Regions from separate parts of the Streptomyces europaeiscabiei genome, predicted to be linked through region 2. Evidence: riboswitches for the same ligand, from Rfam matches in the RefSeq annotation. Region 2 holds a riboswitch; each other region holds the start of a gene.
What was found. Region 2 has a riboswitch for cyclic di-AMP ahead of OG858_RS28620 (C40 family peptidase). Riboswitches for the same ligand answer to the same signal wherever they lie in the genome.
Positions count from the first base shown of each region.

Region 1: linked by a shared signal. The riboswitch ahead of OG858_RS06760 (C40 family peptidase) and the one ahead of OG858_RS28620 (C40 family peptidase) in region 2 are both predicted to bind cyclic di-AMP.
Region 3: linked by a shared signal. The riboswitch ahead of OG858_RS33855 (M23 family metallopeptidase) and the one ahead of OG858_RS28620 (C40 family peptidase) in region 2 are both predicted to bind cyclic di-AMP.

Region 1 is NZ_CP107841.1:1,616,802-1,624,135, reverse strand. Features, by position in the region: gene OG858_RS06800 (adenosylmethionine--8-amino-7-oxononanoate transaminase) at 1-155, opposite strand, end outside; gene bioB (biotin synthase BioB) at 148-1,398, opposite strand; gene OG858_RS06790 (8-amino-7-oxononanoate synthase) at 1,593-2,723, shown strand; gene OG858_RS06785 (DUF397 domain-containing protein) at 2,781-3,005, opposite strand; gene OG858_RS06780 (helix-turn-helix domain-containing protein) at 3,015-3,875, opposite strand; gene OG858_RS06775 (ATP-binding protein) at 4,123-4,581, shown strand; partial or broken gene OG858_RS06770 (DUF6328 family protein) at 4,729-4,788, opposite strand; gene OG858_RS06765 (DUF6328 family protein) at 4,797-5,018, opposite strand; gene OG858_RS06760 (C40 family peptidase) at 5,224-5,697, opposite strand; cyclic di-AMP (ydaO/yuaA leader) riboswitch at 5,701-5,871, opposite strand; gene OG858_RS06755 (hypothetical protein) at 6,244-6,561, opposite strand; gene OG858_RS06750 (ATP-dependent Clp protease proteolytic subunit) at 6,569-7,255, opposite strand.
Region 2 is NZ_CP107841.1:6,517,878-6,525,211, forward strand. Features, by position in the region: gene OG858_RS28615 (MFS transporter) at 1-1,002, shown strand, start outside; gene OG858_RS28620 (C40 family peptidase) at 1,236-2,447, opposite strand; cyclic di-AMP (ydaO/yuaA leader) riboswitch at 2,457-2,629, opposite strand; gene pcrA (DNA helicase PcrA) at 2,871-5,381, shown strand; gene OG858_RS28630 (M23 family metallopeptidase) at 5,492-7,099, opposite strand.
Region 3 is NZ_CP107841.1:7,753,509-7,760,842, forward strand. Features, by position in the region: gene OG858_RS33840 (DNA gyrase/topoisomerase IV subunit A) at 1-1,411, opposite strand, end outside; gene OG858_RS33845 (M16 family metallopeptidase) at 1,783-3,159, shown strand; gene OG858_RS33850 (M16 family metallopeptidase) at 3,156-4,544, shown strand; cyclic di-AMP (ydaO/yuaA leader) riboswitch at 4,748-4,919, shown strand; gene OG858_RS33855 (M23 family metallopeptidase) at 4,933-5,721, shown strand; gene OG858_RS33860 (GntR family transcriptional regulator) at 5,923-6,627, shown strand; gene OG858_RS33865 (HPr family phosphocarrier protein) at 6,799-7,080, opposite strand; gene OG858_RS33870 (bifunctional acetate--CoA ligase family protein/GNAT family N-acetyltransferase) at 7,271-7,334, shown strand, end outside.

The DNA.
Region 1 (7,334 bases), 4.9 Mb from region 2:
AGCTGCAGCCGGACCCCGCTCGCCGACTTCACGACGAGCGGTTCCTGCCGGCCCGGCATGGGCCCGTACGGATGCCACACATGCCGCCGGTCCAGCTCCAGCAGCTCGGGCACGCCCAGGTGGGGCGGGCCGGGCAGGTCGGGCAGCTCAGGCATTGGGCGCGAGGTCGGTTCCGGCGCCCCGACGGCGTACGGCCACAAGATCCGAACGAACCTCGCCCGCCGAGGTCTCCACGGCCGGGGCCCCGGCCGTGGAACCGCAGGCACCACCCTCCGCGTGCGACCCGCAGCCCGCGCCCGCGCCCGCGCTCTCGTGCGACCCGCAGCCGCCCCCCTCGTGCGACCCGCACCCGGCGCTCTCCCGGGACCCGCAGCCCCCGCCTGCGGTGACGTTCGCCCGGTGCTCCGGCAGCGTCACCTGATCGGCGCCCTCCACCTCGAAGCCGGCGTCCGCGATCATCTCCAGGTCGGCCTTGCCGGCCTGGCCCTCGCTGGTGAGGTAGTCGCCGAGGAAGATCGAGTTGGCCAGGTGCAGGGCGAGCGGCTGCATCGTGCGGAGATGGACCTCGCGGCCGCCCGCGATCCGCACCTCGCTGTCCGGGCAGACGAACCGCACCATCGCCAGGATCCGCAGACAGCGCTGCGGGGTGAGGTTCCACTCCTTGGCGAGCGGCGTGCCCTCGAACGGGATCAGGAAGTTGACCGGCACCGAGTCGGGGTCCAGTTCGCGCAGCGAGAAGACCACGTCGACCAGGTCCTCGTCGCTCTCGCCCATGCCCGCGATCAGGCCCGAACAGGCCGACAGGCCCGCCGCGTGCGCCTTCTGGACGGTGTCCACCCGATCGGCGTACGTGTGCGTCGTCGTGATCTCGCCGTACGTCGCCTCGGACGTGTTCAGGTTGTGGTTGTAGGCGTCCGCGCCGGCCTCGCGCAGGCGTTCGGCCTGGCCGTCGGAGAGCAGGCCGAGGCAGGCACACACCTCGACGCCCTCGTTCTGGTCCTTGATGGTCTTGATGGTGTCGGAGACCCGGTCCACGTCCCGGTCGGTCGGACCGCGCCCGGACGCCACCAGACAGACCCGCTTGGCGCCACCGGCGAGCCCGGCGGCGGCGGCCTTGGAGGCCTCGTCGGGCTTGAGCCAGCTGTACTTGAGGATGCCGGCCGTGGAGCCGAGCCGCTGGGAGCAGTAGGAGCAGTCCTCGGGGCAGAGGCCGGACTTGAGGTTGACCAGATAGTTCAGTTTCACCCGGCGCCCGTACCAGTGTCGGCGCACCTTCCCGGCCGCGGCCACCACGTCCAACAGCTCGTCGTCGGAGGTGCCGAGAACGGCGAGCGCCTCGGCACGGCTCAGCGGCTCGCGCCGGAGCCCCTTGTCCACCAGCGTGTTCAGCAGGTCCATGAGAGCCGATCCTGTCCTACCAGGCCGCTCCCGGCCAAGGAGAGTTCGGACAACAGAGTGGGATCGACGTGTGGGTATCACCACATCGTGGGCGGCCGGTCGTGCCGTTAGTGTCTGTGCACTGCCTACAAAAGCCCTCGCGCCGTCCACGACGGCCCGGCGCCGCGGGCTGCCCACATCACCCCGGAGGACCCATGGCGTTCGGCTGGATCGACGAGCAGGCGTCGGCGCGTCGCCGGGCCGGGCTCGTACGCACCCTGCGCCCCCGTCCCGCCGACTCGCCGCTCCTCGACCTGGCGAGCAACGACTACCTCGGTCTCGCCCGGCACCCCGAGATCACCGAGGGCGCCGCCGAGGCCGCGCGCCGCTGGGGCGGCGGGGCCACCGGATCCCGGCTCGTCACCGGCACCACCGAGCTGCACGGCGAGCTGGAGCGGGAACTGGCCGACTTCTGCGGCTTCGAGGCGGCCCTCGTCTTCTCGTCCGGCTATGCCGCCAATCTCGCCGCCGTGACCGCGCTCGCGCCGCACGGCTCCCTGATCGTCTCGGACGCGGGCAACCACGCCTCCCTCATCGACGGCTGCCGGCTGGCCCGGGGCACCACCCAGGTGGTGGCCCACGCCGACCCGGAGGCGGTCCGCAAGACGCTCGGCACGGGCGGCCGTGGACCTGCCATCGCCGTCTCCGACACGGTCTTCTCCGTGGACGGCGACGCCGCCCCGCTGGCCGGACTCGCCGCCGCCTGCCGGGAGTACGGCGCCGGGCTCGTCGTGGACGATGCCCACGGGCTCGGTGTCCTGGGCGACGGGGGCCGGGGCGCGCCGCACGCGGCGGGGCTCGCGGGCGCCCCGGACGTCGTCGTGACGGTCACGCTGTCGAAGTCGCTGGGCAGCCAGGGCGGTGCCGTCCTCGGCCCGGCGCACGTCATCGACCACCTGGTCAACGCGGCCCGCACGTTCATCTTCGACACGGGCCTCGCCCCGTCCTCGACCGGCGCGGCGCTCGCCGCGCTCCGGCTGCTGCGCCGCGAGCCGGAGCGGGCCGCGCGGGCTCGCGCGGTGGCGAGGGAGCTGCACACACGGCTGACGGCGTCGGGCCATGAAGCGGTGCGGCCCGACGCCGCCGTGGTGTCCGTACGCGCGCCGTCGCCGGATCAGGCGGTCCGGTGGGCGGCGGACTGCCGGGCGGCGGGTCTCGCCGTCGGCTGTTTCCGCCCACCGTCGGTACCCGACGGCGTCTCGCGGCTGCGGTTGACGGCCCGCGCGGATCTCACGGAGGGGCAGATCGACCGAGCCGTGCGGATCGTCGGCGATACGCGACCGTGAGTCGGCGTCCCGGCCGAGCGTCGCCGTAAGCGGAAGTACGAACGCTGTCGGTGGTGGTCACCGCAGCGTGGTGATGAATCCCTCCCAGGCATCGGGGTCGAACAGCAGGGCGGGCCCCGCCGTGTTCTTCGAGTCGCGTACGGCGACCAGGCCGGCCCAGCGGCCGGACCAGGGACGGGCCGTCTCCACACAGTTGTTCATCCCTGTACTGCGGCTGCTGCGCAGCCATCGCACTCCGAGCAGTTCGGTACTGGTGGGTACGTTCCGAGGCAGAGCGGACATGGTGCCTCCTTACGCGCCGGCGGCTAGCCCGGCGATGTAATCCAACGAGTCCTCGGGCGAAAGGGCGTGGATCTGAAGGGTGTTGAAGGCCTCGACATACGCCTTGAGGTCTTCTTTCCGTTCGAGATAGAGGCTACTCGTCAAGTGGTCGAGAACAACCACGTCCAGATCGGATGTGCTCGGAAATGAGAAAATTACGAAAGGTCCGGTGACGCCGATGTGCGCCCCGGCAGTGAACGGGAGTACCTGCAGTCGCACCTGAGGCAGCCGCGCCGCCTCGACCAGACGGACCAGCTGCCGGGCCATGATCTCGGGACCGCCCACCTCACGTCGGAGAACGCTCTCGTCGAGCACGGCGCTCAGCTCCATCGGCGGCTTCCCGCGCAGAACTTCCTGCCGTGCGAGCCGCACCTCCACGAGCGCGTCCAGTTTGTCGTCTTCCAGCCCCTCCACCGCGGCCCGTGTCACCGCCCGCGCGTACTCGGGGATCTGCAGCAGACCCGGCACCACCGAGGTCTCCAGCGTCCGCATCCCCCCGGCCTGCGACTCCAGGCTGATGAAGTCCCGGTACGTCGGCGGCAGTACGCCCCGGTACGCGTGCCACCAGTTGTGCCGCCCGCCGCCGTCCTCGGAGCCCGCCAACGCCAGGAGCAGCTCCCGTAACTCGGTGTCGTCCACCCCGTACGCGTCGAGCAGCTTGCGTACGTCCGCGGGCTTCACCCCGCTGGCGCCCGTCTCGATCCGGCTCACCTTGGACTGGTGCCAGCCCACGCGAAGGGCCGCCTCGATACTGGTGAGCGCGGAACGGGTGCGCAGGACGCGCAACTCCGCACCGAGCTTGCGGCGGCGCACCGCCGGACCGTACTGCATGGGTTTCTCCTTCCGCCCGGCGCGCGAAGTCGGGGTGACGACAGAGGATGGACGAAAACCCCACCCAAATACGGTCGGCCGTCGGATGGTTCACCGCTTCGAGCGACAGATATATGCACATCTTGGTGGATCGCCCCTCGACACGGCCCAGGTAGTGGCAGTCTGGCGCGAAGCACCAGTCCGGGACCGTAGTCGAACCATCCGCTCCCTGTCGGACACCGGTCCCGTGGGAAAGGGACGCCTCGCCATGGCAGATCACCTGGAAGCATCCGTCACTCTGCCGAGCGATCCCGCCTCGGTGTCCGCAGCCCGGAACTACGTCGCCAGTGTGCTCGCCGAATGGGGCCTGCCGGGCGACACGGACATCGCGGACACCGTGCGCCTGATCGTGTCCGAACTCGCCACCAACGCCGTCCAGCACACGCTGGGGCAGTCGCCCACCTTCACCGTGGACCTCGCGCTCGACCGGGACGAGCACCTGCGCATCGGTGTCACCGACAGCCATCCACGCTTTCCGAAACGTCTGCCGGCCGCCGTCCAGCAGGACAACGGCCGGGGCATGGTCATCATTCGCTGGCTGACGGCCGAGTTCGGCGGCAGACTGAGCGTCAGACCCACCCGGGAGGGCGGCAAGACGGTGGCGATCGAACTTCCGTGGACGGCCCCCGTACAGCCGGTCACCGCAGGCGGTCCACAGGAGACCTGACGGCGCGTTCCTCCGGGGCGGGTGCCGACGTCGGTGTGGTGTCGCGGTCGGCGTGGTGTCGAGGTCGGAGGGGCGTCGCACCGGCTTCGGGAGCACGGCCCACAGGATCAGGCGCGCGAGGAGCCTGCCGGCCCCGGCGGTGATCCCGGCCTTCCGGCCGAGGGTCACGTCCACGACGAGCAGGACGGATCCGGTGACGGCAGGCATCAGTACGATCAGGCCGACGGTGGTCGGCCGGCAGGAGGCCTGCGCGATGACGGGGCTCGGCGTTCTGCCGGAAGAGCGAGCGGCGCAGGGGCGGCCGGGGCGGTGAAGGGCGTCGCCGTGAAGACCGTCGGCGGCAGGGTCACCACGTAGGTGGCGCAAGGTACGGAGTCCGGAGCCGGGAAGCGCGGTGTGAAGGCCGGCGTGAGCAGGAACGCGAAGAGGATCTGCACCCCGCTCCGGGTGACCGCAACTCCTGGAGCGGCTCGGAGAAACTGCGGCCGGCGCGTTCGACGGGGGGCTCGTCATGTGCGTCGCGGGGGGTGTCTCGTTATGTGCGGGGTGGGAGCGTTCTTCGGCCACAGGCGAACGTAGCCACCTCCGGCCGTGACACGCCCGTCGGGGGCGGCGGAGAGCCCCGCCGCCCCCGACGGTGAGTCAGCGGACCCGGCCGTACCAGACGCTCTTCGTCCAGAGCTTCTGCAGCCGGACGACGTCACCCGTCTTAGGCGAGTGCCAGATCTTTCCCTTCCCTGCGTAGATCCCGACGTGGTACACGCTCGATCCCGAGTGGAAGAAGACGAGGTCTCCGAGTTTGCGGTTGCCCGCGGAGATGTGCTTCGTCTTGTTGTACTGCTGCTGAGCAGTACGGGGCAGCTTCTTGCCCGCCTTCTTGAACGAGTAGAGCGTCAGCCCTGAGCAGTCGAACCTGCCCGGGCCCGTGGCGCCGTACTTGTAAGGGGAGCCCTTCTTGGAAGCCGCGACCTTGAGTGCCTTCGACGCCACGGTGGCGGCCTCGGCGTCGGATGCGACGCCCGGTACCACGATGCTGCCGCTCACTGCGGCGATGGTGAGAGCCGAGGCCGTACCGGCCCGGGTCAACAGCGACGGGACACGATTCAGCGCAGACATGCGCAACCCTTCGTCAGCCGCCTGTGAAGGATGACCTGTCGGATTCGGGCTGGCGAAGTTGCCCGGCCGCTGACGCGGCTTCACCCCAAGGGCTGCTCGGCGCGGTCATGGCTTGACCGTTCCGGCGACCCGTCGTGCTTGGGTCCTCCACTCCTGCCGATGCACTTCTGTCGACCGGTCATCCGGGCGGCGGCAGGACTCGGCGTCCACCCGGATCGCCCCGCCGCTGCGGCGGGGGCTTGTCGTCAGGAAGGGATCTTGGCGCACTGAAGTCCGAAAATCCCAACGGAACCGGGGATTTGTGGTCTTACTCACCACTCACCCGTTCGGGTGGACAGGGTGTTTTCGGTAAGTGTGTCCCAGTGGTCGAGGAGGTCCGCACCAGCAAGGGAATGTGACGTTCCGGCCATGTACCAGGCGTGTTGCGCAACTTCACAGGTCCTCACGACGTATGGGCCGATGGGTCGATCGCGGTAGCCCGTCCGGAGGGCTCGAAGGCCGGACCGGACACTCCGTCAGTAGTACGGCGAGCGACCCGGGATCGGTTCAGGCGGGCGAGTCCTCCGGTTCCGGCGGCAGTGCCACGCGGCCGGCCCGGCGCTCGCCGTCGAGGACCCGCAGGGCACGCGCGAGTGTCGGGGCGTGCACCTCACTCTCCCCGCGCCTGTGCATCAGTTCGAGCGCCTCGCGCAGAGCGGTCGCCTTGGCGACGAGCGCCTGCGCCGCCCGCAGTCCGCGGTATGTGTCGCCCGGCCGAGCCGGATTGATCCGCCCGAGCAGATCGACCACGTCCAGATAACAGTCGACCAGCTCCGCCTCGGCGCGTGTGAGCGCGGGCAGCGGCGGCAGTTCGGGTGGGAGCATCCGCGCCTCACCTCGCGCCGGGGAGCGTGCGCGAGGTCTTGCGGCTCTGGATCACCCGGTCGGCCAGGCCGTACTCCACCGCCGCCCAGGCGTCGAGGAACTTGTCCCGCCCGATGTCGGCGCCGACCCGCTCCGGGCTCTGCCCCGTGTGCCGGACCAGCATCTCTTCCACCTTCCGGCGGTTGCGCGTCAACTCCTCGGCGTGGATCACCAGATCGCTCGCCTGCCCCTCGATCCGGTCGGCCACCGTCGGCTGGTGGATCAGCACGCGTGCCCCCGGCAGCATGAACCGCTTGCCCGGTGTGCCCGCCGCCAGCAGCACCGCGGCGGCCGACCCCGCCTGCCCCAGGCAGATGGTCTCCACGTCACAGGTGACGTACCGGATGGTGTCGTAGAGCGCCGTCATCGCGCTGAACGAGCCGCCGGGCGAGTTGATGTACAGCGCGATGTCGCGGTCCGGCGACTGGTACTCGAGGTACATGAACTGCGCCATCACATCGTTCGCCGACGTGTCGTCGATCTGCGTCCCGAGGAACACGATCCGTTCCTCCAGCAGCTTCGAGTACGGATCCATCGTTCGGTGACCCGCGCTGGTGCGCTCGGTGAACTCGGGCAGCACATGACGGGCCGACGGTTGAAGGGCTGATGGTTGAAGGGTCGACGGTTGACGGGCCGACGGTCGGTTCGCGGGCACGGGCGCGCCTCCTCTGAGTGACTTCTGTACAGAATGTACAGGGCGTACGAGGCGATGGGGAGGGGAGGGGAGGGATGAC
Region 2 (7,334 bases):
CTGGATCTGCTCAGCATTCCCGCGCTGTGCGCGTTCGTCTTCGCGTTCGGGGTGCTGTCTTTGCTGTTCGAGGCGGCGAACCAGTCGTATGTGCCACAGCTGGTACCGAAAGAGCTGCTCAACGCGGGGTACGCCCGTGTGCAACAGGCCGACGCGGTGGCCGGCTCGACCGGCCCTCTCATCGCCGGGGTACTGATCAAAATCATGGGCGCGCCCCTTGCCGTACTGGTGGACGCCCTCACCTATCTGCTATCCGGCCTGCTCCTCGCCTCGGTGAAGGCGCCTGCCCCCGTCCCCGATCGAGGCGCACGGCGCAGCCTGGCCAGCGAGCTGCGCGAGGGCGTGGCATGGGTCTACCGGCATCGCACGCTGACGTCCATCGCCCTGACCTCGCACGCGATGCTCCTCTTCAACAGCATGGTGAGCACGGTCTTCGTGGTCTTCGCCCTGCACGGCCTCAGGATCGGCGAATTCGGTCTGGGGGTCACCTATGCCTGCGCGAGTGTCGGCGTATTACTCGGCGGTGCGCTCTCCGGGCGCGTGGCCGGAAGACTGGACGTCGGCGCCACCCTGATCGCCTTCCGCCTGCTCGCCGCCATCGGCTGGCTGCCCCTGGTCCTGGCCGAGCGCGGACCGTGGGCGCTTGCCTCCGTGTCGCTCGCCTTCTTTCTCGTGTCCCTGGCCATCGGCATCGAAAGCCCGGTGGAGATGAGCTACCGCCAGGCGGTGACACCCGACCGGCTGCGCGGGCGGATGAACGCGACGATCCGCTCGATGAACTGGGGAATGGTAGCGGTGGGGGCACCGCTTGGCGGAGTAATCGCCGACCAGGTCAGCTATCGCTTCGCCCTGTGGATCGGACTGTCCGGGGCAGTCGTCCAGGCGCTCGCGCTGGCAGTTTCTCCTACCCGCAGGGCCCGTGCTGCCGACGAACTCGATCCCTCGACAGCTGACCCGACACGGCGCGGCGCAGCAGCTGCTGCCGAGGAGGCCAAGGACTGATCAACTCGCCATGGCGTCTTGCGCCCGGCCCGACCTGGCGTCACTCCAGCCTCATCCCGCAGAGCACGTCAATGCTCCTACCCCGCAAGCCCTCAAGTGTCGCCAGAACCCAGCTTTCACCAACACATCCACGCCACCCGGCTGCCGGCCGTCTCACCGACTTCGCGTCACGCGCAACGTAGGCGCAGAGTCAGTGAGAAAGCGCAAAGTGGCAAGGGAACCTACACGTGCCGTTACGCAGGCCGCACCACGCTGTGGATCGACGACTCCCCGTCGTAGAAGACCGACTCCTCGCGGACGTACGTCCCCGGATTCGGGGCGTGGATCATCATGCCGTTGCCGATGTAGAGGCCGACGTGGCTGATGTTGTCGTAGAAGAAGACCAGGTCACCGGGTCTGGCGTTGGCGAGGGAGACGGCGGTGCCGGAGGTGGCCTGGTCGTAGGTCGTGCGGGGGATATCGACGCCGGCGGCCTTCCAGGCGGCCTGGGCGAGGCCGGAACAGTCGTAGGAGCCGGGGCCGGTGGCGCCCCAGACGTACGGCTTGCCGATCTGCGCGCGGGCGAAGGCGAGGGCCTTGGTGGCCTTCGAGGCGTAGGTCGAGTCCTCGGCCGGGGCGACGGTCTCGGAGGTGGCGTCGGCGGACGTCTCGGCGCCGGTGGAGGTCTCCTCCTGGGTTCCCTGGGTTCCCTGGCCGCCTTGGGCTTCCTGGGTCTCCTGGGGCGCCCAGGTCGTCGGCTGTGCCGCCTGCTGCCGCGCGAGTTCCTCTGCCTTGCGGTCGGCCTCCTCCTGCTCGCGCTGTTCGAGCGCGGCGAGCCGGGCCTTCTCGCCGGCGGTGATGGTGGAGAGCAGTTCGCGGGCCTCGGCGAGCTTCGCCTGGACCTTGGCCTTTTTGGCCTTGAGGGTGTTCTGTGACTCGGTGAGCTGTTCGAGGCCGTCGCTCGCCTCCTGGCGCTGCTCCGTCGCCTCCGCCTGCTGGGTGACGTACGCGTCGACGGAGTCCTGCCGGCGGTCCGTCAACCGGTCCATCAGCTGGTTCTGGTCGAGGTGGTCCTGTGGGTCATCCGCCAGGAGCAGCGAGGCCTGGTCGGGGGCGGCCGCGCCCGTGCGGTACTGATCCGTGGCGAGCGGACCGAGATCCTCCCGCGCCTCGTTGAGTTTCTCCGTGCGCTTGGCGACGCCGTCGAGGAGGGTGTCGACCTGCTTCTTCTGCTTGGTCGTCTTCTCCTTGGCCGCGTTGTAGTTCTCGGTCGCCGAACCTGCCTGGCGGTAGAGGGCGTCGACCTTCTTCTCGACCTCCTCCAGGCTCGGCTTGGCGTCGGCCGAGGGGGCGGCGGTGGCCGTCTGGGAGAGCAGGGCCACGGAGGTGAGGGCGGCCGTGGCGAGAGCGGGGGTGCGTATGCCCGCGCGCGTTCCGGCCGGACGCGGCTTGCGGTGCGGCGCCATGGTTCGGCGTCTCCTTCCGTATTCCGCCTACCGAGTTAGCTGTCGGGTTCGGGCGCAAGCTTCGGAAGGTTTGCCCTACGACCCTTGCCGCATGCGGCGGTCGGGTCGATTCACCCCAGAGATCGGTGGGTCCCCGGCTCCGGCTGCCTCGGGAGGCGTACCGGACTCGGCGGAGGCTGTGCGGCCCGGCGACGTTCGCCGGTTGGGTCGTACGGCCCAAAGGAAAAAGCTAGCCAACTCGTGTGGCCCGTGTGAAGGTTGATGTGCGATATGCCCGATACGTTTTCGTGACCTTAGCCTCTTCGGCGCGACAGGCGGTACGCTCGATCGCTCACCGTCGCAAAGCCGTCGCGGTGGGTGGCGAATGCGGACTTTCCGGGGTGGCCTCTCGCTGTCAGTGGGGGCGCCTAGACTCGGAGAGCGATGAGCAGCCTCTTTGACGACAGCTTCCTGGCGGACCTCCAGGCCCCCCGCGGTCATGCGGAGGAACCCCCGCCGCCGCCCGAGGACGATCACGTACCGGAGCCGCTTCCGGACGATCTGTTCGGCGGGAAGTTCGACGTGCCTCCGGACCGGGACGCCTACTACCGCGACGGTGCCCCCCGCCCGGTGATCGACGCGGCGGCGCTCCTGGACGGGCTGAACGAGAACCAGCGCGCGGCCGTGGTCCACGCGGGCTCGCCCCTGCTCATCGTGGCCGGTGCCGGCTCCGGAAAGACCCGGGTGCTCACCCACCGCATCGCGCATCTGCTCGGCGAGCGGCAGGTCCACCCGGGCCAGATCCTCGCGATCACCTTCACCAACAAGGCCGCGGGCGAGATGAAGGAACGCGTCGAGCAGCTCGTGGGACCGCGCGCCAACGCTATGTGGGTCATGACCTTCCACAGCGCGTGTGTACGGATCCTGCGGCGCGAGTCGAAGAGGCTCGGCTTCACGTCCTCCTTCTCGATCTACGACGCCGCCGACAGCAAACGGCTGATGGCGCTCGTCTGCCGTGATCTGGACCTCGATCCGAAGCGCTTCCCGCCCAAGTCCTTCAGCGCCAAGATCTCGAACCTGAAGAACGAGCTGATCGACGAGGAGGACTTCGCCGCCCAGGCCGCCGACGGCTTCGAGAAGACCCTCGCCCAGGCCTACGCGCTCTACCAGTCCCGCCTCCGCGAGGCGAACGCGCTCGACTTCGACGACCTGATCATGACGACGGTCAATCTGCTGCGCGCCTTCCCGGACGTCGCCGAGCACTACCGCCGCCGCTTCCGCCACGTCCTCGTCGATGAGTACCAGGACACCAACCACGCGCAGTACTCCCTGGTCAGAGAGCTGGTCGGCACCTTTGAGCACCCCGTCGACGTACCGCCCAACGAGTGGGACGTACCCCCTGCCGAGCTCTGCGTCGTGGGTGACGCCGACCAGTCGATCTACGCCTTCCGCGGCGCGACCATCCGGAACATCCTCCAGTTCGAGGAGGACTACCCGGACGCGACGACGATCCTGCTGGAGCAGAACTACCGCTCCACCCAGACCATCCTGAGCGCGGCCAACGCGGTCATCGAGCGCAACGAGTCCCGCCGCCCCAAGAACCTGTGGACCAACGCGGGCGCGGGTGCGCAGATCACCGGCTATGTCGCCGACACCGAACACGACGAGGCCCAGTTCGTCGCCGACGAGATAGACCGACTGACGGACGCGGGCGACGCGAAGGCCGGAGACGTCGCCGTCTTCTACCGGACGAACGCCCAGTCCCGAGTCTTCGAAGAGATCTTCATCCGCGTCGGCCTGCCCTACAAGGTCGTCGGCGGCGTCCGCTTCTACGAGCGTAAGGAGGTCCGGGACGTCCTCGCGTACCTGCGCGTCCTCGCCAACCCGGAGGACTCGGTCCCGCTGCGCCGCATCCTCAACGTGCCCAAGCGAGGCATCGGTGACCGCGCCGAGGCGATGATCGACGCCCTCTCGCAGCGCGAGAAGATCAGCTTCCCGCAGGCGCTGAAGCGCGTCGACGAGGCGTACGGCATGGCGGCCCGGTCGACGAACGCGGTCAAGCGGTTCAACACGCTGATGGAGGACCTGCGGACCGTCGTCGAGTCCGGCGCCGGACCGGCGACCATCCTGGAGGCGGTCCTCGAACGCACCGGCTATCTGGCCGAGTTGCAGGCCTCGACCGACCCGCAGGACGAGACCCGCATCGAGAACCTCCAGGAACTCGCCGCCGTGGCACTGGAGTTCGAGCAGGAGGCCGGTGCCGCGGAAGGTGACGGCGAGGCGGCGGCTGCGACGCCCGTCGGGCTGCCCGCCTTCCTGGAGCGGGTGGCGCTGGTCGCCGACTCCGACCAGATCCCGGACGAGGAGGAGGACGGCTCGGGCGTCATCACGCTCATGACCCTCCACACCGCCAAGGGCCTGGAGTTCCCGGTCGTCTTCCTGACCGGCATGGAGGACGGCGTCTTCCCGCACATGCGCGCCCTCGGCCAGGCCAAGGAGTTGGAGGAGGAGCGTCGCCTCGCGTACGTCGGCATCACCCGCGCGCGCGAACGGCTGTACCTCACCCGCTCCTCGCTCCGCAGCGCCTGGGGCCAGCCCTCGTACAACCCGCCGTCCCGCTTCCTGGAGGAGATCCCGGCCACGCACCTGGAGTGGAAGCGCACAGGCGCCTCCGCACCGGTGTCCTCGGGGCCGGCCGCCGGGATCGCGTCCTCACTGTCCTCGTCCCGTTCCCGCTCCTCGGCCTCCGGCGCGTCCGGCTTCGCGACCCGCCGCAGCAACGAGAAGCCGGTGGTCTCGCTCTCCGTGGGCGACCGCGTCACCCATGACCAGTTCGGCCTCGGCACGGTCGTCGGCGTCAACGGCACGGGCGCGAACGCTGAGGCGACGATCGACTTCGGCGACACCAAGCCCAAGCGGCTTTTGCTGCGGTACGCGCCGGTGGAGAAGCTGTAGCGAGCTGTGCGCGGCGAGCGTTCCGGCCGCGGGACACGCATCGGGCCCCTGCTCGGCAGGGGCCCGGTCTTCGTTGTCCGTGTTCTTGACGGGGGCCGTCGCGGCGTCCGTTACGTCGGGTCCAGACCGTGGCTGCGCAGCCACGGCAGGGGGTCGATGGCAGAGCCGCCCGCCGGGTGGACCTCGAAGTGCAGGTGCGGGCCGGTCGAGTTGCCCGAGTTGCCGGAGTAGGCGATGGTGTCGCCGGCCTGGACGGTCGTACCGGAGGCGACCTTGTAGGTGGAGAGGTGGCAGTACCAGGTCTCGGTGCCATCCTTGGCGGTCACGATGACCATGTTGCCGTAGGCGGGGTTCCACTGCGTGCGCACGGTGCCGTCCGTCGCGGCCATCACCGCGGTGCCGTACGAGACCGGGAAGTCTATGCCGGTGTGCAGGGACATCCAGTTGACGCCGGACTGTCCGTAGTACGCGCTGAGTCCGTGCCTGGCGACCGGCAGTGCGAACTTCGGCCGCAGTCGCTCCTTGCGGGCCGCCTCGGCCGCCGCCTTCTTCTGCTCCAGCTCCTGCTGGGCTTTGAGGTCGATGCGCTCCTGCGTCCGGCTCGCCCGGTCGGCGAAGTCGTCCGCCTCGGCGGAGAGGCTCTCCAACTGGGTGTCTAGCTGGTTGTTCGCGGTGGACGGCTTCACCGCGGTGGCGTCCGACTTGATGGACGCCGTCGTCTCGGTGTCGTCCGACGTGGCGCCGACCGAGGCCGCCGCGATCCCCGCGACACCCATGACGCAGGCCGACGGAACGGCCACGGTCAACAGGGCGGAACGTTTGGCCGGAGCCTTCCGACGCGACCGCGAGGCCGTGCGGGTGGCCGCCCGACCGGGGCTCGTGCTCCCGGTGGCCACCGGGGTGACCTCCTCCTCGCCGTCGAGGAGCGCGGCGCGGTCCGCACCGTCGGTCTCGAACTCGCCGTCCGCGGGAAGGTGTTCGTCCTGGTCGTACGGGGCGATCTGCTCGAAGGTGGCCGTCGCCTGCTGGTGGAAGTCCGCGGCCTCGGCCGCCGAGAGGTCCACCACCACGGTCTGCGGATGCTCGTGGGCGTCGTACGACTCGTGGGTGCCGCCGCCGTGTTCGTACGACTCCGCGGCGGAGCCGCCGTGCTCGTCGCCGGCGGGGGTGCCGTCGCTGTTCCACTGCGTGGCGTCGAACGCGCCTGTGTCGAAGTGCTGGGTGCCGACCCACTGCTGGGTCTGGTCGGACTGCCCCGACTGGCCCGTCTCGTCGGCCTGTTCGGCCTGCAGCCAGCCGCTCGCGTCCCACTGGCCGCTCGCGTCGGGGCTCGTCGACTGCGTCGGGACCTGGGAGAGGTGTTCGTAGCCGGCCGACCAGGACGTCGTTTCGTAACTGCCCGTGTCGTACGCGGCTTGGTGCTGCGCGGCGTACGGGTCGTAGTTCAGCGTCTGGTGGCTGCCCGTCGACCACTGTGAGGCGTCGTAGGAGCCGGTGCCGGCGTCATTGCCCGGCAGGTCACCGAAGAGGGGATCGGCCGCGAAGGTGCCGGTGCCGGTGTGGGTGCCGGAGTCGAAACCGGTGGCGGGATAATCGCCGTACGTGGTGAAGTCACCATGGGTGGCTTCCTGGTGGCCGTACGACGCGTAGTGCGCCGGGTCGGCTTCGGAAGCCGGAGCCGGGGGTGTTGCGGTCCCCGACGGGTGACGATCGTTCACCAACTTCTCTTTCGCCTCGACGACAGGGGCTGGCAGAGCAGTGCGGTGACTGTACCCGGCGGTATGCGGGCGCGACAATCTTCAACGGGTTTCACGCGCGCAGGAAACGGGCATTCGAGCGTCTTTCGGCGGTCTGTGGGTACGACCTTGGCCTTGCGTTCGAAGGTTGTTCGATAGTGGGTGGCTGTGTGGGGGTTGTGGGACGCCCGCGCCGACGGGGGCGAGACGTTTCTCG
Region 3 (7,334 bases), 1.2 Mb from region 2:
CCAGGATGCGGGTCAGCTCGGCGATCTCGGCGCTGAGCCTGTCCTTCTCGGACTCCAGCTCGATGCGGTCGAACCTGGTGAGGCGGCGCAGCGGGGTGTCGAGGATGTACTGCGTCTGGATGTCCGACAGGGAGAAGCGCTCGATCAGGCGCTCCTTGGCCTGCGCGGAGTTGTCGCTGGAGCGGATCAGACGGATGACCTCGTCGATGTCCACCAGCGCGGTGAGCAGACCCTCGACCAGGTGAAGACGGTCGCGCTTCTTGCCGCGGCGGAACTCCGAGCGGCGCCTCACGACCTCGAAGCGGTGGTCGAGGTAGACCTCCAGGAGTTCCTTGAGGCCCAGCGTGAGGGGCTGGCCGTCGACCAGGGCCACGTTGTTGATGCCGAAGGACTCCTCCATCGGCGTCAGTTTGTAGAGCTGCTCCAGGACCGCCTCCGGCACGAAGCCGTTCTTGATCTCGATGACCAGACGCAGGCCGTGCGCGCGGTCGGTGAGGTCCTTGACGTCGGCGATGCCCTGCAGCTTCTTCGAGCCGACCAGGTCCTTGATCTTGGCGATCACCTTCTCCGGGCCGACGGTGAACGGCAGCTCGGTGACGATCAGGCCCTTGCGGCGGGGCGTCACGTTGTCCACCGTGACCGTGGCGCGGATCTTGAAGGTGCCGCGGCCCGTCGCGTACGCGTCCCTGATCCCGGAGAGGCCGACGATCCGGCCGCCGGTCGGCAGGTCGGGGCCCGGGACGTGCTTCATCAGCGTGTCCAGGTCGGCGTTCGGATACCGGATGAGGTGGCGGGCGGCCGCGATGACCTCGCCCAGGTTGTGCGGCGGCATGTTGGTGGCCATACCGACGGCGATGCCGGACGCGCCGTTGACCAGCAGGTTCGGGAAGGCGGCGGGCAGGGCCACCGGCTCCTGCTCCTGGCCGTCGTAGTTCGGGGAGAAGTCGACCGTGTTCTCCTCGATCGACTCCGTCATCAGGCTCGTCGCGTCGGCCATCCGGCACTCGGTATACCGCATGGCGGCCGGCGGGTCGTCGTTGCCCAGTGAGCCGAAGTTGCCGTGGCCGTCGATCAGGGGGACCCGCATGGAGAAGGGCTGCGCGAGGCGCACCAGGGCGTCGTAGATCGACGAGTCGCCGTGCGGGTGCAACTTACCCATGACCTCGCCGACGACACGGGCGCACTTCACATAGCCGCGGTCGGGGCGCAGGCCCATCTCGTTCATCTGGTAGACGATCCGGCGGTGCACCGGCTTCAGCCCGTCACGGGCGTCCGGCAGGGCTCGGGAGTAGATGACCGAGTACGCGTACTCCAGGAAGGAGCCCTGCATCTCGTCGACGACGTCGATGTCGAGGATCCGCTCCTCGAACGCGTCGTCGGGCGGCGGGGTCTTCGTGCTGCGGCGGGCCATCGCTGCCGGCTCCTCTTTTTCTGGTCGCTCACCTACGGGGCGCGCTCACGTCTCCGGTTCACTTCACCGAGACGTGAACGGGATCTGACGCGCACCATTGTGGACTGCCGCACTGACAACCCCGACACGACCCGGCGCCGACCGCCGGGCACGGGCTCCCGAGCCGCCGCGTCAACAGCGTGCGCCGACTGTAACCAGTGACCGCCCGCCGCAACCCCCATCTCGCTCTCGGCGTACGACGCCCGGGAACTTCTCCAGGGGTCCACGCGCTTGCATACAGTGGCAGGACCGGCAGGAGAACAGCGGTTTCCGCGACGATTCCACGACGGATCCCGCGCACACAGCACAGCGATCGAAGGGACGTACCGCCCATGGGTCACACGGCCACAGCCGAGGCCGGCTCCGAAGGCCTGACAGTGAGGGAGCACCGCCTGGACAACGGCCTGCGCGTGGTGCTCTCCGAGGACCACCTGACCCCGGTCGCCGCGGTGTGCCTCTGGTACGACGTCGGTTCGCGCCACGAGGTCGAGGGCCGTACGGGCCTCGCCCACCTCTTCGAGCACCTGATGTTCCAGGGCTCGGGCCAGGTGAAGGACAACGGTCACTTCGAGCTGGTCCAGGGCGCGGGCGGTTCGCTGAACGGCACCACCAGCTGGGAACGCACCAACTACTTCGAGACCATGCCCACCCACCAGCTGGAGCTCGCGCTGTGGCTGGAGGCCGACCGCATGGGCAGCCTGCTGCTCGCGCTCGACCAGAAGAACCTGGACAACCAGCGGGCCGTCGTCCAGAACGAGCGTCGGCAGCGGTACGACAACGTGCCCTACGGCACGGCCTTCGAGAAGATCTTCCGCCTGGCCCACCCCGAGGGCCACCCGTACCGGCACACGCCGATCGGCTCGATGGACGACCTGGAGGCGGCCAGCCTGGAGGACGCCCAGCAGTTCTTCCGGACGTACTACGCGCCCAACAACGCCGTCCTGTCGATCGTCGGCGACATCGACCCGGACCGGACACTCGCGTGGGTGGAGAAGTACTTCGGCTCCATCCCCTCCTACGACGGCAAGCCAGAGCCGCGCAGCGGCGCGCTGCCCGACGTCATGGGCGAGCAGCTGCGCGAGGTCGTCGAGGAGAACGTGCCCGCGCGCGCGTTGATGGCCGCCTACCGGCTGCCGGAGGACGGCACGCGCGCGTGCGACGCGGCCGACCTGGCGCTCACGATCCTCGGCGGCGGCGAGTCGTCCCGCCTCTACAACCGGCTCGTCCGCCGTGACCGTACGGCCGTCACGGCCGGGTTCGGCCTCCTGCGGCTGGCCGGTGCGCCCTCCATGGCGTGGATGGACGTGAAGACCTCCGGTGACGTCGAGGTGCCCGTCATCGAGGCCGCCGTCGACGAGGAGCTCGCCCGGTTCGCCGCGGAGGGGCCCACGGCGGAGGAGATGGAGCGCGCCCAGGCCCAGTTGGAGCGCGAGTGGCTGGACCGGCTCGGCACGGTCTCGGGCCGAGCCGACGAACTGTGCAGGTATGCGGTCCTGTTCGGCGACCCGAAGCTCGCCCTCACCGCCGTCGACCGGGTCCTGGAGGTGACGGCCGACGAGGTCCAGGAGATCGCCAAGGCGCGCCTGAGGCCCGACAACCGCGCGGTGCTCGTGTACGAGCCCGTCGCAGGCGAAGAGGGCGCCGAAGAGGAGGCCGCCGAGGCGGAGGCCGTCGAAACCACCGACGAGAACGAGGAGTCGGCGAAGTGACCGAGCTCGCGACCATGGACTTCCACCCGCAGCCCCAGGCCGGCGACGCCAGGCCCTGGGCGTTCCCGGCGCCCGAGCGCGGCACCCTGGACAACGGTCTGACCGTGCTGCACTGCCACCGCCCCGGCCAGCAGGTCGTCGCCGTGGAGGTCATCCTCGACGCGCCCCTGGACGCCGAGCCGACCGGCCTGGACGGCGTCGCCACCATCATGACCAGGGCGTTCTCCGAGGGCACCGACAAGCACACGGCCGAGGAGTTCGCCGCCGAGCTGGAGCGCTGCGGCGCCACCCTCGACTCGCACGCCGACCACCCCTGCGTACGTCTGTCCCTCGAAGTGCCCGTGTCGCGGCTGGAGAAGGGCCTGGGGCTGCTCGCCGACGCGCTGCGGGCACCCGCGTTCGAGGACAGCGAGATCGAGCGGCTGGTGGCCAACCGGCTCGACGAGATCCCGCACGAGACCGCCAACCCGGGCCGCCGGGCCGCCAAGGAGCTCTACAGGGAGCTGTTCCCGGCCACGTCCCGCATGTCGCGGCCCCGCCAGGGCACCGAGGAGACCGTCGAGGGCATCGACTCCGCGGCCGTACGGGCCTTCTACGAGCGGCACGTACGCCCCGCGACGGCCACCGCAGTGGTCGTCGGCGACCTCGCCGGGGTCGACCTCGACACGCTGCTGGGCGAGACCCTGGGCGCCTGGACCGGCTCCGCGGCCAAGCCGAGCACCGTGCCGTCGGTGAGCGCCGACGACACCGGGCGCGTGATCATCGTGGACCGTCCCGGCTCCGTGCAGACCCAGTTGCTCATCGGCCGGGTGGGCGCCGACCGGCACGACCGTGTGTGGCCGGCCCAGGTGCTTGGCACCTACTGCCTCGGCGGCACCCTCACCTCCCGCCTGGACCGCGTCCTGCGCGAGGAGAAGGGCTACACCTACGGGGTGCGCGCGTTCGGCCAGGTGCTGCGTTCCGCGCCCGACGGCTCGGGCACGGCGATGCTCGCCATCAGCGGCTCCGTCGACACACCCAACACCGGCCCGGCGCTCGACGACCTGTGGACGGTGCTGCGCACCCTCGCCGCCGAGGGGCTGACCGACGCCGAGCGGGATGTCGCCGTGCAGAACCTCGTCGGGGTCGCCCCCCTCAAGTTCGAGACGGCCGCGGCCGTGGCGAACACGCTGGCCGACCAGGTCGAGCAACACCTGCCGGACGACTACCAGTCGACGCTGTACCGCCAACTCGCCGCCACCGGCACGGTGGAGGCCACCGCGGCCGTCGTGAGCGCCTTCCCGGTGGACCGTCTGGTGACCGTCCTCGTGGGCGACGCCGCGCAGATCGAGGAGCCGGTCAGGGCCCTCGGAATCGGTGAAGTCACCGTCGTACCGGCCGAGTAGAAACCGGACAGAAGGACACACGTCCGTGGGGCCCTGGTGACTGAAGAGTCACCAGGGCCCACGTTTGTCCGTATTGATGGCGGAGGCTGTGTGTCTGACCTGTGGCGTACTTAACAAATCCTGTGATCCGTTTGTTATTTCGAAGACGGCGCACTTAGCGTCGGTCCGGCTGTTCGTCAGAGGTTCGCCGCAGCCGCGGCACCGGACAGTCATCGCCGAATCCCCATGGCGCGAGCCCGGGGAGCCGGGGACCCACCGAAGTCCCCTGGGGTGAATCGGGTGCCCTTCGCGAGCGACGCGAAACGAGGGGCAGCCGTAGGAGACCTTCCTGCTCCGAACCCGTCAGCTAACCCGGTAGGCGAGAAGGAAGGAAAGGATCAGCCACTTCATGGCGTTCACCCGCGCCCCCGGCAAGCACCGCCGTCCCGGCCGTGTACAGCGCACGACCACGAGGAACGTGGGCGTAGCCGCTCTCACCACCACCGGTGTCATCGGCACCCTCGCCGGCCCCGCGCTCGCCGCGGAGGAGCCCGCCGTCGAGCAGACCGGCCTGAACCAGATCATCGTCCTCGGCGACACGGTCGCCGACCAGGTGGACGCCCAGGCCGTTGCCCAGCAGCAGGCCGCCGAGGTGGCGGAGGTCAAGAAGAAGGCGCAGGAGGAGGCCCGCAAGGCCGCCGCCGAGAAGGCCGAGCAGGAACGTGCCGCCGCCAAGGAGCGCGAGGAGATCAAGGCACGCGCCGCCCGCGCGGCCGAGCGCGAGCGCCTCAACACCTATGTCTCCCCCATCAGCGGCTCGTACATCTCCACCGGCTACAAGGCCGGCGGCGCCGTCTGGTCCTCCGGCAGCCACACCGGCGTCGACTTCCACGCCGCGTCCGGCACCGCCGTCCACGCGGTGGGCTCCGGCACCGTCGTCGAGGCCGGCTGGGGTGGCGCGTACGGCAACAACATCGTCATCAAGATGACCGACGGCACGTACACCCAGTACGGCCACCTGTCGTCCATCGGCGTCTCCGTCGGCCAGACGGTCACCCCCGGCCAGCAGATCGGCCTCTCCGGGGCGACCGGCAACGTCACGGGCGCGCACCTGCACTTCGAGGCCCGGACGACGGCCGAGTACGGCTCGGACATCGACCCCGCCGCGTATCTGCGCTCGCACGGCGTGAACGTCTGACGCGGCGCGCAACGCTCCCCGAAGGCCCCGGCTCACGAGCCGGGGCTTTTCGCGTTGTGACGTACCTCCTGTCCCGTACCTCCTGTCCAAAAAATATCCCTGGATTCCGGCCTGCCATCGGAAATTCCGGCCCGCTGCAATAGAGTCGCTGGAACACACGTCAATCATCGACGTTTCACGGGGATTAAGGCGGAGGTCGGTATGCGTATTCCGGCGCACTCGGTATGCACGGCGATCCGTGATGACATCGTCGCGGGTGTCTACGAGCGCGGCAGCCGTCTCACCGAGGAACTGCTCGCCCGCCGGTACGGCGTCAGCCGGGTCCCCGTGCGCGAGGCGCTGCGCACGCTGGAGGCCGAGGGCTTCGTGGTGACCCGACGGCACGCGGGCGCGTGCGTCGCCGAGCCGACCGAGCAGGAGGCCGCCGACCTGCTGGAGATGCGCATGCTGCTGGAGCCGTTGGGCGCCGCCCGTGCCGCCCAGCGCCGCACGGAGGCGCACCTCAAGGTGTTGCGAGGCCTGGTCAGGCTGGGGCAGGAGCGGGCCAGGAGGGGCACCAGCGAGGATCTGCGCTCCCTGGGCGGCTGGTTCCACGAGACGCTCGCACAGGCGTCCGGCAGCCCCGCCCTGACGTCGACACTCGCCCAGCTGCGGCACAAGATCGCCTGGATGTACGCGGTCGAGGCGCCCGCCGACCCCGTGGAGTCCTGGGCGGAGCACGGCGGCATCGTGGACGCCGTCGCGCGCGGCGACAGCGACCGGGCCCGCACCATCACGTCCCTGCACACCGAGCGCGCCACCGCCGCGCACCGGCTCCGATTTCCGGGCGGGGCCGGCGGGGCGGAGCGCCCGGACCGTGTGAGGACTTCGCAACACCCCGTAAACACGCCGAGTCTGCGGCATTAACACGGGAGCCGTATACAAAGAGGCAAGAATTCCGAGGGGTATTCTTTCTGCTGCCCACGGAACGCCGAACAGGACGAAAAATACGAAGGGCCCGCCCGATAAATCGGACGAGCCCTTCGGTGTGTGGGCGGGTGGCCTTTCAGGCCTTTTCCGTTCCGCCTACCCGGCCGCTCAGACCGTCTCGGGGAGTTCTTCGAGCCCCTCGGCCACGAGCTTCGCCAGCCGGTCGAGGGCGACGTCCGCGCCCTCGGCGTCGGAGGCGAGCACGATCTCCTCGCCGCCCTGGGCGCCGAGGCCCAGGACCGCCAGCATGGAGGCCGCGTTGACGGGGTTCCCGTCGGCCTTGGCGATCGTCACGGGGATACCGGAGGCCGTGGTGGCCCGGACGAAGATGGATGCGGGTCGGGCGTGGAGGCCCTCGGCCCAGCCGACGTTGACGCGGCGCTCAGCCATGTGATGCTGCCCTTCAGGTGTCTCGGGTGCTTCAGAGAGGTCTAGACCATGTTGTCTAGACCAGTTTCCCATATCGTGCGACGCACCGGAACGGGCCCACGGCCTGACCGCGAACCGGCTGTCGCGCTTGTGTTGTGCGTCCCCAGACTGCCCCGCGCCGTTGCCGTACGCGAGCCGTACTCTGGGGCCCATGCAGACCTCGTCGGACCGGCACGAGTACCCCGCCCACTGGGAGGCCGACGTGGTGCTGCGCG